DNA from 2 places in the Streptomyces sp. NPDC049597 genome. Region 1 is predicted to be linked to the other one. Evidence: predicted binding sites of a transcription regulator. Region 1 holds the regulator's gene; the other holds the start of a gene.
What was found. The regulator HrcA, encoded in region 1, represses chaperone genes, less so after heat shock. The targets are predictions, from matches to a motif close to TTNGCACTCNGNNNNNCNGAGTGCNAA.
Positions count from the first base shown of each region.

Region 2: groL (chaperonin GroEL) is a predicted target of HrcA. The motif match lies at 4,351-4,377, and genes of this name have one in related genera.

Region 1 is NZ_JBFAOY010000001.1:460,248-467,702, reverse strand. It holds gene AB0K02_RS02160 (ATP-binding SpoIIE family protein phosphatase) at 1-1,433, shown strand, start outside; gene hemW (radical SAM family heme chaperone HemW) at 1,461-2,693, shown strand; partial or broken gene AB0K02_RS02150 (Uma2 family endonuclease) at 2,794-3,367, shown strand; gene AB0K02_RS02145 (DUF3097 domain-containing protein) at 3,351-4,157, opposite strand; gene AB0K02_RS02140 (MBL fold metallo-hydrolase) at 4,184-4,906, opposite strand; gene hrcA (heat-inducible transcriptional repressor HrcA) at 5,070-6,086, shown strand; gene dnaJ (molecular chaperone DnaJ) at 6,087-7,223, shown strand.
Region 2 is NZ_JBFAOY010000004.1:68,249-75,703, forward strand. It holds gene AB0K02_RS06965 (carbohydrate ABC transporter permease) at 1-770, shown strand, start outside; gene AB0K02_RS06970 (hydroxyacid dehydrogenase) at 804-1,832, shown strand; gene AB0K02_RS06975 (ester cyclase) at 1,888-2,580, shown strand; gene groL (chaperonin GroEL) at 2,713-4,341, opposite strand; gene groES (co-chaperone GroES) at 4,459-4,767, opposite strand; gene AB0K02_RS06990 (polysaccharide deacetylase family protein) at 5,129-6,076, opposite strand; gene AB0K02_RS06995 (class I SAM-dependent methyltransferase) at 6,125-7,345, shown strand; gene AB0K02_RS07000 (hypothetical protein) at 7,416-7,455, opposite strand, start outside.

The sequences.
Region 1 (7,455 bases):
GGACCGGCGACGACCCCGTGGACCCGCACAGGACCGAGCCCGTCGCCGGCGCCAGTCCCGAGGAGCCCGCGCCGGGGCGGGACGACCACGAATGGCTCGCCCGCGGCGGGGCCGCCTCCTTCCTGGCCGAGGCGTCCGATCTGCTCGCCGGCCAGCTCGACGAGAACATGGTCGCCGCCCTCGCCGGACAGCTCCTCGTGCCGCGTCTCGCCGACTGGTGCGCGGTCTGGCTCGACGACGAGACCGGCCGGCACGGGCTGCGCGAGCCCGGCCGCACGGCCCCGGCGCCGCGTCTCGCCGGTGTCTGGCACCGCGACGAGTCCGCCGTGGAACACCTGCGGGAGGCTCTCGGCACGGAGGCGCCCAAACCGCCCGACCCGGGCTTCCAGGGCTCCGTGCCCGTCCCGTGGCCGGTCGTGTCCCGGGAGGGCGTCCCGGGAGCGCACGCGGGCGGCCACGGCAGCAGCGGGGCGGCCCTCGCCTACCGGCTGGCCGCCGGCGGGCGCGGGCTCGGCGTGCTCGTCGTCGCCCAGCAGGACGCCGCCCGGCTGCCCGACGAAGTGACCGCCCTCGTCGAGGACTTCGCCCGCCGGGTCGCGCTCGCGATCAGCGCCGCCCGCGAGTACACCCGGCAGGCGACCATCAGCCGCGTCCTGCAGCGCGGGCTGCTGCCCAGCAAGGTCGGGCAGATCCCCGGCGTCGACACCTGCCTGGTGTACGAGCCGAGTGGGGACGGCGTGGCAGGAGGCGACTTCTACGACGTCTTCCCGGCCGGGTCCAGCGGCCGCTGGTGCTTCGTGCTCGGCGACGTCCAGGGCAGCGGCCCCGAGGCCGCCGTCGTGACCGGGCTGGCCCGCCCGTGGCTGCGGCTCCTCGCACGGGAGGGCTACCAGGTCGGCCAGGTGCTCGACCGGCTCAACGGCCTGCTCCTCGACGACGCCATGGAGGCCGCCGAGGCCGCCGCCCTGCTCGTCACCGGCGGCCACGGCCCCGGCCTGCCGGACGGACAGCACTCCCGCTTCCTGTCCCTGCTCTACGGCGAGGTCGTGCCCTCCCCGGACGGCCGCGGCGGCGCCCGGTGCACCCTCGCGAGCGCCGGTCACCCCCTGCCGCTGCTGCTGCGCCCCGACGGGACGGTCACCGTGATCGCGGAGCCGCAGGTGCTCCTCGGGGTGGTCGACGACGTGGCGTACCGGAGCAGCACGTTCGACCTGGCGCCGGGCGAGACGCTGCTGTGCGTCACGGACGGGGTGACCGAGCGGCGCTCCGGACCGCGCATGTTCGACGACGGGGACGGTCTCGCGACGGTCCTCGCCGGGTGCGCGGGGCTGTCGGCGAAGGGCGTGGCGGAACGGATCAGGGCGGCGGTGCACGCGTTCGCGCAGACGCCGCCCGGGGACGATCTGGCGCTGCTGGTGCTCCAGGCGGGATGACGCCGCGGGTGAAGGACAATGGGGGGCATGCCTTCCGTACTGCCCGACGGCGAGCCCGTGCCCGAGGACGGCTCGCTGCCCGCGTCCGCCCTCGACGGCGCGGGTGAGCGGCCGCTCGCCTTCTACCTGCACGTGCCGTACTGCGCGACGCGCTGCGGCTACTGCGACTTCAACACCTACACGGCGACCGAGCTGCGCGGCTCGGGCGGCGTGCTCGCGTCCCGCGACAACTACGCCGAGACGCTCGCCGACGAGATCCGGCTGGCCCGCAAGGTCCTCGGCGACGACCCGCGCCCGGTGCGGACGGTGTTCGTCGGCGGCGGCACACCGACGCTGCTCGCGGCCGGTGACCTCGTACGGATGCTGGACGCGGTGCGGGAGGAGTTCGGGCTCGCCGACGACGCGGAGATCACCACGGAGGCGAACCCGGAGTCGGTCGGCCCGGAGTATCTCGCGGCCCTGCGGGCCGGCGGCTTCAACCGGATCTCCTTCGGCATGCAGAGCGCGCGGCAGCACGTGCTGAAGGTGCTCGACCGCACGCACACGCCGGGCCGGCCGGAGGCGTGCGTCGCGGAGGCGCGGGCGGCGGGCTTCGAGCACGTCAACCTCGACCTGATCTACGGCACGCCGGGCGAGAGCGACGACGACTGGCGGGCGTCCCTGGAGGCGGCGGTCGGCGCGGGACCGGACCATGTGTCGGCGTACGCGCTCATCGTCGAGGAGGGCACGCAGCTGGCGCGGCGCATCCGGCGCGGCGAGGTCCCCATGACCGACGACGACGTCCACGCGGACCGCTACCTGATCGCGGACGAGGTGCTGTCGGGCGCCGGATACGACTGGTACGAGGTCTCCAACTGGGCCACCTCGCAGGCCGGCCGCTGCCTGCACAACGAGCTGTACTGGCGCGGCGCGGACTGGTGGGGCGCGGGCCCCGGAGCGCACAGTCACGTGGGCGGGGTGCGCTGGTGGAACGTGAAACACCCCGGCGCGTACGCGGCGGCGCTCGGTCAGGGGCGCTCGCCCGGTGCGGGCCGTGAGGTGCTGACGGCGGAGGACCGCCGGGTGGAGCGGATCCTCCTGGAGCTGCGACTGAGGGACGGCTGCCCGCTCGATCTCCTCAGGCCCGCCGGCCTGGCTGCGGCGCGCCGCGCCCTCGCCGACGGGCTCCTGGACCCCGGCCCCTACGCGCGGGGCCGCGCGGTGCTGACCCTGCGGGGGCGGCTGCTGGCGGACGCGGTGGTGCGGGACCTGGTGGACTGATCACTCAGGCGGGGGAACCGCTGCGGATCGCAGGTGCGGCCCCTACCCTGATGCCTAGGCTGCCGCTCACAGGCCGCGGCGGAAGTGGAGGGCCACGGAGATGACCGCTGTGGATGATCACCGGATGACCGAGTTCTTCGAGAGCCTCGAGGTTCCCGAGGGGGTCAAGGTGGAGCTCCTCAGGGGGAAATCGTGATGACGGCGGGGCCGGACCTGGTCCACAACCCTCTTCGTGCAATCTGTTCAGGACGCGATTCCTCGGGATCGCTGGCACCGGTTGCAGACTCAGGACGTCGACATCCTCCGAGAGGCCAGCGAGCCGCAGCCCGACCTCGTCGTACTGGCACGGGACGCGGCTCCCGCATCCCGGTCGGCTGTTGCCTTCCGCACTCGTCACGATGCTGGTCGAGGTGGTGTCCAAGACAAGCAAGCTCCGTGACTACGTGACCAAGCGGTCGATCTACGCCGCCGGGGGTGTACCCGCGTACCTGATCATCGACCCCTCTGCTGCCAAGTGCGTGGTGCTGACCGAACCCGGCGGCAGCGGTGAGCAGGCCGACTATCGTACGGAACGAACCAGCAAGTTCGGAGAGCCAGTCCCTCTCGACGCCCTCGGCCTGACGCTCGACACCTCGGACTTCGGCACCCTGCCGGACGTCACGCAGGCTCCGTGACGAAGTCGATCAGCTCCTCCACCCGCCCCAGCAGCGCCGGCTCCAAGTCCTTGTAGGACCGCACACGCGACAGGATGTGCTGCCAGGCCGCACCCGTGTTGTCCGGCCAGCCCAGTGCCCGGCACACCCCCGTCTTCCAGTCCTCGCCGTGCGGGATCCTCGGCCACGCCGCGATGCCCAGCGACGACGGCTTCACCGCCTCCCACACGTCGATGTACGGGTGGCCCACGACCAGCACGTGCGGGTCGGTCACCGAAGCCGCGATCCGGGACTCCTTGGAGCCGGCGACCAGGTGGTCGACCAGCACGCCCAGGCGGGCGTCCGGGCCCGGGGCGAACTCGGCGACGATCGACTGGAGATCGTCGATGCCGTCCAGGTACTCCACGACCACGCCCTCGATGCGCAGGTCGTCTCCCCACACCCGTTCCACGAGTTCGGCGTCGTGGCGGCCCTCCACGTAGATCCGGCCGGCGCGGGCGACCCGGGCACGGGTGCCGGGGACCGCGACCGAGCCCGAGGCCGTACGCGCGGGGACGGCCGGCGCCGGCGCGGACGGGCGGACCAGCGTGACCACCTTGCCCTCCAGCAGGAAGCCCCGCGGCTCCAGCGGGAAGACCCGGTGCTTGCCGAAGCGGTCCTCCAGCGTCACGGTGCCCGCCTCGCAGCGGATCACCGCTCCGCAGAAGCCGGTCGCGACCTCCTCCACCACCAGATCGGGCTCCGCGGGTACCTCCGGGACCGGTGCCGACCGCTTCCACGGAGGTGTCAGGTCAGGGCTGTAGCTGCGCATGTCGGATGACGATACGACCGGTCGCCCTACGACACGCCGAAACGCGCCGCCAGCTCGTCACGCTGCGTCCGCACGAACGCCGCGTCCACCGCCGCGCCGTGCCCCGGCACGTACAGCGCGTCCTCGCCGCCGAGCGCGAGCAGGCGGTCGAGCGCCGCCGGCCAGCGCGAGGTGATCGCGTCCGGGCCCGCCTGCGGCTCGCCCGACTCCTCCACCAGGTCGCCGCAGAAGACGACCTCGGGGTCGCCGGGCACGAAGAGGGCGAGGTCGTGGCCCGAGTGGCCCGGTCCGACGTTGGCCAGCAGCACCCGGCGGCCGCCCAGGTCGAGCGTGCACTCCCCGCTCACCAGGTGGTGCGGCAGCGCCAGCAGATCGGCCGCCTCCGCCGCCGCGGCCGCCGGGACACCGTGCCGCACCGCGTCGGCGCGGATCGCGTCGCGTTCGCGGCTCAGCAGCGTGTCCACGCCGACCGCCCCGTAGATCTCCGTACCGGCGAACGCCGCCGTGCCCAGCACATGATCGAAGTGCGGGTGGCTCAGTGCGATGTACGTCACGCGGCGTCCGCCCGCCAGCGCCTGCGCCTGGACGCGGAGCTCGGCGCCCTCACGGATCGTCGAGCCCGTGTCGTACAGCAGGACGTGCTGCTCGCCCAGCACGAGGCCGACGGTCGCGTCCCAGGCCGGCAACCTGCGCCGGCCGACTCCGTCGGCCAGCCGTTCCCACCCGAAGTCTTCCCAAGCGGCGTCCATACGGCGACGCTATCCGCATCGACCAGCACAGGTCTCGCGGTAGCGTGGTCGGCCGCCCTTGCTAGGGGCGTACCCCGCCGCCGTACACTGGCCGGGGGAAGCTGGCACTCGGCCGTATCGAGTGCCAGGACACACCAAGGACCGGCAGCTGGAGGTGCGCGCGATGCTCAGCGAACGCAGGCTCGAAGTCCTGCGCGCCATCGTCCAGGACTACGTCGGCACCGAGGAGCCCGTCGGTTCCAAGGCGCTGACGGAACGCCACAAGCTCGGTGTCTCCCCGGCCACCGTCCGCAACGACATGGCCGTGCTGGAGGAGGAGGGCTACATCGCCCAGCCCCACACCAGCGCCGGCCGCATCCCCACGGACAAGGGCTACCGGCTGTTCGTCGACAAGCTGGCCGGCGTCAAGCCGCTGTCGTCCCCCGAGCGCCGGGCCATCCAGAACTTCCTGGACGGAGCCGTCGACCTCGACGACGTCGTGGGCCGCACGGTCCGCCTGCTCGCGCAGCTGACCCGGCAGGTCGCCGTCGTCCAGTACCCCTCGCTGACCCGCTCGACCGTCCGGCACGTGGAGCTGCTGTCGCTGGCGCCCGCCCGGCTGATGCTCGTACTGATCACGGACACCGGCCGGGTCGAGCAGCGGATGGTCGACTGCCCCGCGCCGTTCGGCGAGACGTCGCTGGCCGACCTGCGGGCCCGGCTCAACAGCCGCGTCGTCGGCCGCCGCTTCACGGACGTGCCGCAGCTGGTGCAGGACCTGCCCGAGTCCTTCGAGACGGAGGACCGCGGCACGGTCTCCACCGTGCTCGCGACCCTGCTGGAGACGCTGGTCGAGGAGACCGAGGAGCGGCTGATGATCGGCGGCACCGCCAATCTCACCCGCTTCGGACACGACTTCCCCCTGACGATCAGGCCGGTGCTGGAGGCGCTGGAGGAGCACGTCGTGCTGCTCAAGCTGCTCGGCGAGGCCAAGGAATCGGGCGTGACCGTGAGGATCGGGCATGAGAATGCCCACGAGGGACTGAACTCCACGTCCGTCGTCTCGGTCGGCTACGGTTCGGGCGGCGAGGCAGTCGCCAAACTCGGCGTGGTCGGACCGACCCGCATGGACTACCCCGGAACGATGGGAGCGGTACGCGCAGTGGCACGTTACGTCGGACAGATCCTGGCGGAGTCGTAAGTGGCCACGGACTACTACGCCGTACTCGGCGTGCGCCGCGACGCATCGCAGGACGAGATCAAGAAGGCCTTCCGCCGCCTCGCGCGTGAACTCCACCCGGACGTGAATCCGGACCCGAAGACGCAGGAGCGCTTCAAGGAGATCAACGCGGCGTACGAGGTGCTCTCGGACCCGCAGAAGAAGCAGGTCTACGACCTCGGCGGCGACCCGCTGTCCCAGGCCGGCGGCGGTGGTGCGGGCGGCTTCGGCGCGGGCGGCTTCGGGAACTTCTCCGACATCATGGACGCCTTCTTCGGAACGGCGTCGCAGCGCGGGCCCCGTTCGCGTACGCGGCGCGGCCAGGACGCCATGATCCGCCTGGAGGTCGAGCTCAACGAGGCGGCCTTCGGCACGACCAAGGACATCCAGGTCGACACGGCCGTGGTGTGCACGACGTGCTCCGGCGAGGGCGCGGCGCCGGGCACCTCCGCGCAGACCTGTGACATGTGCCGCGGCCGCGGCGAGGTCTCGCAGGTCACGCGGTCCTTCCTGGGCCAGGTCATGACCTCCCGTCCGTGCCCGCAGTGCCAGGGCTTCGGCACCGTCGTGCCGACCCCGTGCCCGGAGTGCGCGGGAGACGGCCGGATCCGGTCGCGCCGCACGCTCACCGTCAAGATCCCCGCGGGTGTCGACAACGGCACGCGCATCCAGCTGGCCGGAGAGGGCGAGGTCGGCCCGGGCGGCGGCCCCGCCGGTGACCTGTACGTCGAGATCCACGAGATCGCGCACCCGGTCTTCCAGCGACGCGGCGACGACCTGCACTGCACGGTGACGATCCCCATGACGGCGGCGGCGCTGGGCACGAAGTGCCCGCTGGAGACGCTCGACGGCATCGAGGAGGTCGACATCCGGCCCGGCACGCAGTCCGGCCAGTCGATCCCGCTGCACGGGCGCGGCATCACGCACCTGCGCGGAGGCGGCCGGGGCGACCTGATCGTCCACGTCGAGGTGACGACGCCGACGAAGCTGGACCCGGAGCAGGAACGGCTGCTGCGGGACCTGGCGAAGCTGCGGGGCGAGGAGCGGCCGACGGGCCAGTTCCAGCCGGGGCAGCAGGGTCTGTTCTCGCGTCTGAAGGACGCGTTCAACGGGCGTTAGCCCGTGGGGTTCCCCACCCCGTCCCTCCCGGGACCGGGGGCTCTGCCCCTGGATCCCGCAGCACGCTTCGCGCGGTGCCGTCGAACCTCTCCTGTGGCCTGGCGGCCGTGGGAGAGGCCCGGACGGGCGGGATCTCCCCCGCGAAATCCAGGTCTGCCGGGGTGTGAGGTGCGGGGTGTCTCCCCACCGGTCGGCCGGGCCGGACGTGCCGCGGGCAGAGCCGGCCCGTCCG
Region 2 (7,455 bases), on a different contig from region 1:
TCCCGCTCGTGTGGCTGGTCACCGCGGCAACCAAGGACACCGGCGGCCTCCTCGCCGGAAACGCCTTCTCCTTCGAGGGGTTCAGCCTCGGCGCGAACCTGTCGGCCCTGGCCTCGTACGGCGACGGCGTCTACTTCCGCTGGTACCTCAACAGCCTTCTGTACGCGGGCGGCGGAGCCCTGCTCAGCTCGCTCATCAGCGTCGCGGCGGGCTACGCCTTCGACAAGTACCGCTTCAGGGGCAAGGAGAAGCTGTTCGGCGTGGTCCTGCTGGGGGTGCTCGTCCCGACCACGGCGCTCGCCCTGCCGATGTACCTGCTCGCCAGTGAGGTGGGCGTCGTCAACACCTACTGGGCCGTGCTCCTGCCCGTCCTGGTGCACCCCTTCGGTGTGTATCTCTCCCGGGTCTTCAGCGCCGGCTACGTCCCCGGCGAGGCCCTGGAAGCCGCCCGTATCGACGGAGCGGGTGAGCTGCGCACCTTCTGGTCCATCGGACTGCGCATGCTGATGCCGGGTTTCGTGACAGTCTTCCTCTTCCAGTTCACCGCGATATGGAACAACTTCTTCCTCCCCCTGGTGATGCTCTCGGACCAGAAGCTCTTCCCGCTGAGCCTCGGCCTGTACGCGTGGAACAGCAACTCCCATGCCGAGCCGGAGTTCTACCCGCTCGTCGTGACCGGCTCCCTGCTCGCCGTCATACCCCTGATCGTCGCCTTCGTCTCACTTCAGCGGCACTGGAAGGCCGGCCTGACCGCCGGCAGCGTCAAGTGACCCAAGCGACCTGTGAGGAGCCCGAGTTCCACCATGCATCACGCCACTGACAATCGCCCCGCGCTGCTGCTGGCCATGAGTCCGCGCGTCGCCGGCCAGTTGCTCTTGGATCGCCATCGCGAACGGCTGACGGCGCTCACCCGCACCGACCCGCATCTCGTCGCCCACGACCTGGCCTCCCCCTCGCCGCGCGTCGCCGCCGCGCTCGCCGAGGCGGAGGTGCTGCTGACCTGCTGGGGCGCGCCGCCGCTCACCGCCGAGGTGCTGGCCGCCGCGCCCCGGCTGCGCGCCGTCGTCCACGCCGCTGGCTCGGTCAAGCACCACGTCACCCAGGCGTGCTGGGACCGCGGCATCGCGGTGACGTCGGCGGCGGCCGCCAACGCCCTGCCCGTCGCGGAGTTCACGCTCGCCGCCGTCCTCTTCGCGGGCAAGCGGGTGCTGCGTTCCGCCCACCGGTACGCGCGGCTGCGCGCCCAGCACGACTGGCGCGCCGAGCTCGACGGGGCCGGCAACTACCGCCGTACGGTCGGAGTCGTGGGAGCGTCCCGTATCGGGCGACGCGTGATCGAGCTGCTGCGCCCCTTCGACCTGCGGGTCCTGCTGTACGACCCGTATGTGGACGACGCCGGGGCGGCGGAGCTCGGGGTCGAGCGCACCGGTCTCGACGAGCTCTGCGCCCGCGCCGACATCGTCACCGTCCACGCGCCGCAGGTCCCGGCCACCCGTCACATGATCGGCGCCCCCCAGCTGGCCCTGATGCGCGACGGGACCACGCTGATCAACACCTCGCGCGGCTCGCTGGTCGACGAGGAGGCGCTGCTGCCGGAGCTCGTCTCCGGCCGGCTGGACGCGGTGCTCGACGTGACCGAGCCCGAACTGCCGTCGGCAGACTCTCCGTTGTACGACCTTCCGAACGTGCTGCTGACGCCGCACATCGCCGGGTCGCTCGGCGTCGAGCTGTACCGGATGGCCGACCAGGCCCTGGACGAGGTGGAGCGGTTCGCGCGAGGGCTGCCGTTCGCCGACCCGGTCCTCCCGGGGACGCTCGGCCACTCGGCCTGAGGCGCCGCGATGTGATCTGCGTCACTAAAATGGACGTACGATCCTGGGAGGCACGATGAAATTCGTACAGATCATCGACTACAAGACCGACCGGTTCGACGGCGTGAACGCGCTCATGGACCAGTGGGTCGAGAAGACCAGGGGCAAGCGGACCACGTCCCACCTGATGATGGGCAAGGACCGCGCCGAAGGCTCGCACTACGTCGAGATCGTCGAGTTCCCCTCGTACGAGGAGGCGATGCGCAACTCCAAGCTCCCCGAGACCGACCGGATCTTCCAGGAGATGGTCGCTCTGTGCGACGGCATGCCGACGTTCACCGACCTCGACGTGGTCCGTGAGGAGCAGCTCAACGCGGCGACGGCCCGGCGCTTCTTCCACGAGATCGCCGCCGGCGGGAACATGGCCGCCATCGAGGAGGTGTTCGCCGAGGACTACACCGACCACGACATCGCCAACGAGGAGGACGCGGAGGTCGGCATCGACGTCATCCGGCGCGACCTCACGATGTGGCGCAACGCCTTCGACTTCACCTTCGAGCTCGACCGGCAGATCACCGAGGGCGACGACGTCGTGATGCTGTGGACCTTCAACGGCCGGCACAAGGGCGATTTCCAGGGGATACCGGCCACGGGCGAGCAGTGCTCCATGACCGGCACGACGATCTTCCGGTTCGAGGACGGGAAGATCAAGGAAGGCTGGTGGCACTTCGACATGATGCGGCTGATGCGGCAGCTCGGCGCGATGTGACCCACGGCCCCGGTGGAAGGCGGTCGAACGACGGTCGAAGCGGGAAGGCCCCCGCCCCCGCGGACAGCGGGGACGGGGGCCTTCTCTGCGCGGCAGGCGCCGTCAGGCTCGTACGGCCGTCAGGCCCGTACGTCAGTGGCTGTGGCCGTGACCGTGGCCGTGGCCCGCCTCGGCCTCCTCGTCGGCCGGCTTCTCGACGACCAGGGTCTCGGTCGTGAGCAGCAGCGAGGCGATGGAGGCGGCGTTCTCCAGGGCGGAGCGCGTGACCTTGACCGGGTCGATGACGCCGGCCTTCACCAGGTCGCCGTACTCGCCGGTGGCGGCGTTGAAGCCCTGGCCCGCCTCGAGCTCCGCGACCTTGGAGGTGATGACGTAGCCCTCGAGGCCGGCGTTCTCCGCGATCCAGCGCAGCGGCTCGACGGCGGCGCGGCGGACGACGGCGACACCGGTGGCCTCGTCCCCCTCCTTGCCCAGGTTGCCGTCGAGCACCTTCACGGCGTGGACGAGCGCGGAGCCACCACCGGAGACGATGCCCTCCTCGACCGCGGCGCGGGTCGCGGAGATGGCGTCCTCCAGACGGTGCTTCTTCTCCTTCAGCTCCACCTCGGTGGCGGCACCGACCTTGATCACGCACACGCCGCCGGCCAGCTTCGCGAGGCGCTCCTGGAGCTTCTCGCGGTCCCAGTCGGAGTCCGTGGTCTCGATCTCGGCCTTGATCTGGTTGACGCGGCCCTGCACGTCCTCGGAGTTGCCGCCACCGTCGACGATGGTGGTGTCGTCCTTGGTGACGGTGACGCGGCGGGCGGTGCCCAGCACGTCCAGACCGGCCTGGTCGAGCTTGAGGCCGACCTCCTCGGCGATGACGGTGGCACCGGTGAGGGTGGCCATGTCGCCGAGCATCGCCTTGCGGCGGTCGCCGAAGCCGGGGGCCTTGACGGCCACCGCGTTGAACGTGCCGCGGATCTTGTTGACGACGAGGGTGGACAGGGCCTCGCCCTCGACGTCCTCGGCGATGATCAGCAGCGGCTTGGAGCCACCCGCCTGGATGACCTTCTCCAGCAGCGGGAGCAGGTCCTGGATGGAGGAGATCTTGCCCTGGTGGATCAGGATGTACGGGTCGTCGAGAACGGCCTCCATACGCTCCTGGTCGGTCACCATGTACGGGGACAGGTAGCCCTTGTCGAAGGCCATGCCCTCGGTGAAGTCGAGCTCCAGGCCGAAGGTGTTGGACTCCTCGACGGTGATGACACCGTCCTTGCCGACCTTGTCCATCGCCTCGGCGATGAGCTCGCCGACCTGCTGGTCCTGCGCGGAGAGCGCGGCCACGGCGGCGATGTCGGTCTTGTCCTCGATCGGGCGGGCGGTCGCGAGGAGCTCGTCGGACACGGCCTTGACCGCGGCGTCGATGCCCTTCTTCAGGGCGGCCGGGGAGGCACCGGCGGCGACGTTGCGCAGACCCTCGCGGACCAGGGCCTGGGCCAGCACGGTGGCGGTGGTCGTACCGTCACCCGCGATGTCGTTGGTCTTGGTCGCCACCTCCTTCACGAGCTGGGCGCCGAGGTTCTCGTACGGGTCCTCGACCTCGACCTCGCGGGCGATGGTGACACCGTCGTTGGTGATGGTGGGCGCGCCGAACTTCTTGTCGATGACGACGTTGCGGCCGCGGGGGCCGATCGTCACCTTGACCGTGTCGGCAAGCTTGTTGACGCCGCGCTCGAGGGCGCGACGGGCGTCCTCGTCGAACTTCAGGATCTTCGCCATGGGAGCGATTCAGCCCTCTCGGAAATCGTGTTCAAAAGAACCGCGCCCCTCGCCGCCCGGCGTCAGCGGGGTGGCCAGGGGCGCAGCTCAAAGCAAATCTGCCGGGTGAAGCAGGAATTACTTCTCGACGATCGCGAGCACGTCGCGAGCCGAGAGGACGAGGTACTCCTCGCCGCTGTACTTCACTTCGGTGCCGCCGTACTTGCTGTACAGCACCACGTCGCCGACGTTCACGTCGAGCGGAAGGCGCTCGCCGTTCTCGAAGCGGCCCGGGCCCACGGCCAGGACGACGCCCTCCTGGGGCTTCTCCTTGGCGGTGTCCGGGATAACCAGGCCAGAAGCCGTGGTCTGCTCGGCGTCGAGCGGCTGGACCACAATGCGGTCCTCGAGCGGCTTGATGGCAACCTTGGAGCTGGTGGTCGTCACGATCCGACCTCCCCCTTCGGAGATCTCACGGGGTTAACTGATCTGAGGTGGCGACCAGGTGGATCCGTCGTCGCGGGTGCCGGACCTGCCCGTCGCTGTGTTGGCACTCTCCGGTGGGGAGTGCCAGGAGCGAGACTATGACTGCGATTAGCACTCGGTCAAGCGGAGTGCCAATGCAGCGCCGCGTGGCGGCCTGATCCGGCCGCGGCCGCGCCTGAGGCGGCCGTGCCGCCCGCGGCGAGTGGCGCGCTCCCTGCCGCCGTACGGCCCACGCGCTCGGCCGGGTCCGCGGCCCGCCGCGGCAAGGGGCGCACCGGCCGCCGGCGACCCGGCAACCCGGCGAGGGACCGGTGCGCGCGGCTCACACGTAGTCCTCCAGCTTCGCCACGGCGTAGCCCTTGGCGGTCACGGTCCGCATGACCCGCCGGATCACGTCCGGCATCGTGCCCTTCCACTCCCCGCGGCCCCGGAAGTGGGTGAGGATGATGTCGCCGGGGTGCAGGTCCCGGTCCCATTCGCGCCACTCCATGTGGTCGGGGAACGCCTCGGACGCCCACAGCGGCACGGCCTCGATCCCGCAGGACTTCGCGACGCGCAGCGTGTCCTTGTTGTAGTTCCCGTACGGCGGGCGGAACAGCCGCGGGCGCGTGCCGTACCGCTTCTGCAGCCTGTCCTGCTGGCCGCAGATCTCCCGCTTCTGGGCGGAGCGCGAAAGGCCGGGCAGATAGGGGTGGTTGAGGGTGTGGTTGTGCAGCGCGACGCCGCCGCCCTGCATCTTCTCGAAGTAGTCGTAGTCGTCGTCGATCACGTAGTCGCTGAGGAAGGCGCTGTACGGGATCCGCAGTTCGGACATCATCCGCAGCAGCTCGGGGTCCTTCTCCGCGCCGTCGTCGATCGTCAGGAAGACGATCTTCTCCTTGGTCGGAACGGTGGTGAAGACCGGCGGCAGTTCGTCGCCGCCCTCGACCTCGAAACCCTTGCGGGTGGTGATCCTCGGCTTGGTCTGCGGCGGCGGGGGCGCGGCGAGCGGGGTCTGCTCCAGGCCCCACCTCCTCGCTGCCGCGGCCCGCGCGGCCTGCGCCCGCCTGACCTTCCCGGCGTACGCGGACAACGCGCCGGACGGGCCCGCCGCCTGCTCCTTTCCCGCCGGGCCCCGCTGGACCTGCTTCCCCGCGGCGGACGGTGCCGGACGCGCGTCCCGCCCGTCACCGCCCGCACAGCCCGAGCCGGTGGCGGCGACGAGGAGCGCGACGAGACCCACACCGACCCGGTACGCTCTTACTTTTCCCTTTTGTCGTACTGACTGCATGGCGTCGCATCCTGTCAGCGCGGCGCCTGCCCGCCCGGCCGACACCGCCTGTGCGCGCGGAGCATCCCCCGCCTGGCCCACAATGGCCCGGTGAACGCCTCCGATCCGCTCGCCGCCTTCCTGGCCCTGCGCACCGAGGAGGGGGCCGCGCTGCTGGCGTCGCTCGCCTCCTACGACCCCGCCGACGAACTGGCGGTGGCCACCCGGCTGCGCCGCGAGCATCCGGCGGAGCTCGTCTCGGCGGCCCTCGGGCAGGCCCGGCTGCGGCAGCGCGCGGCGGCGAAGTTCGGCGCGGAGGACGCCGGACGGATGTTCTTCACCCCGAACGGCGTCGAGCAGTCCACCCGCCGGCCGGTCGCCGCCCACCGGGCCGAGCGCTTCGCCGCGCTCGGCGTGCGCAGCGTGGCCGACCTGTGCAGCGGCATCGGCGGCGACGCGCTCGCGCTCGCGCGGGCGGGCATCTCCGTCCTGGCCGTGGACAAGGACCCGCTGACGGCCGAGGCCGCGCGGGCCAACGCCGAGGCGCTCGGGCTCGCCGATCTCGTCGAGGTCCGCTGCGCGGACGTGACGGACATCGACACCTCCGCGTACGACGCGGTGTTCGTGGACCCGGCGCGACGCGGTGGCCGGGGCCGGATCTTCGACCCGGAGGCGTACTCGCCGCCCCTGTCCTGGGCGATCGCCGCGGCCCGCACACGCCCCCACGCCGCGCTCAAGATCGCGCCGGGCATCCCGCACGAGGCCGTCCCCGGGGACGCCGAGGCCGAGTGGATCTCGGACGGCGGCGACGTCAAGGAGGCGGTGCTCTGGTTCGGCACGGACCCGGGCGCGGTCCGCGCGACCCTGCTCCCGGGCCCGCGGACCCTGACCGGGCGCGGCCTGCAGGACCCCGCCGTCCGCGCGGTCGGCCGCTACCTCTACGAGCCCGACGGCGCGGCGATCCGCGCGCATCTGGTCGCCGAGGTCGCCGAGGACGTCTCGGGCGGCCTGATCGACGAGACGATCGCCTACATCACGTCGGACGAGTTGCACCCGACGCCGTACGCCACGGCCTACGAGATCACCGACACGCTGCCGTTCAACGTGAAGAAGCTGAAGGCGCTGCTCAGGGAGCGCGAGGTCGGCGTCCTGACCGTCAAGAAGCGCGGCTCGGCGGTCGAACCGGAGGAACTGCGCCGCAAGGTGAAGCCCAGCGGCCCGGCCTCGGCGACCGTGTTCCTCACACGGGTGGCCGGGGCGCCGGCCATGCTGGTGGGCCACCCGGCCTAGGGATCCGGCGCGCGGGCCACGGCTCAGGGCCGGGCGGGCGCCCGGCTCACGGCGGGCGCAGGGCGCCGGCTCAGGCGTGCGGGCCGGACGGGGCCCGGGGCGGGACCAGC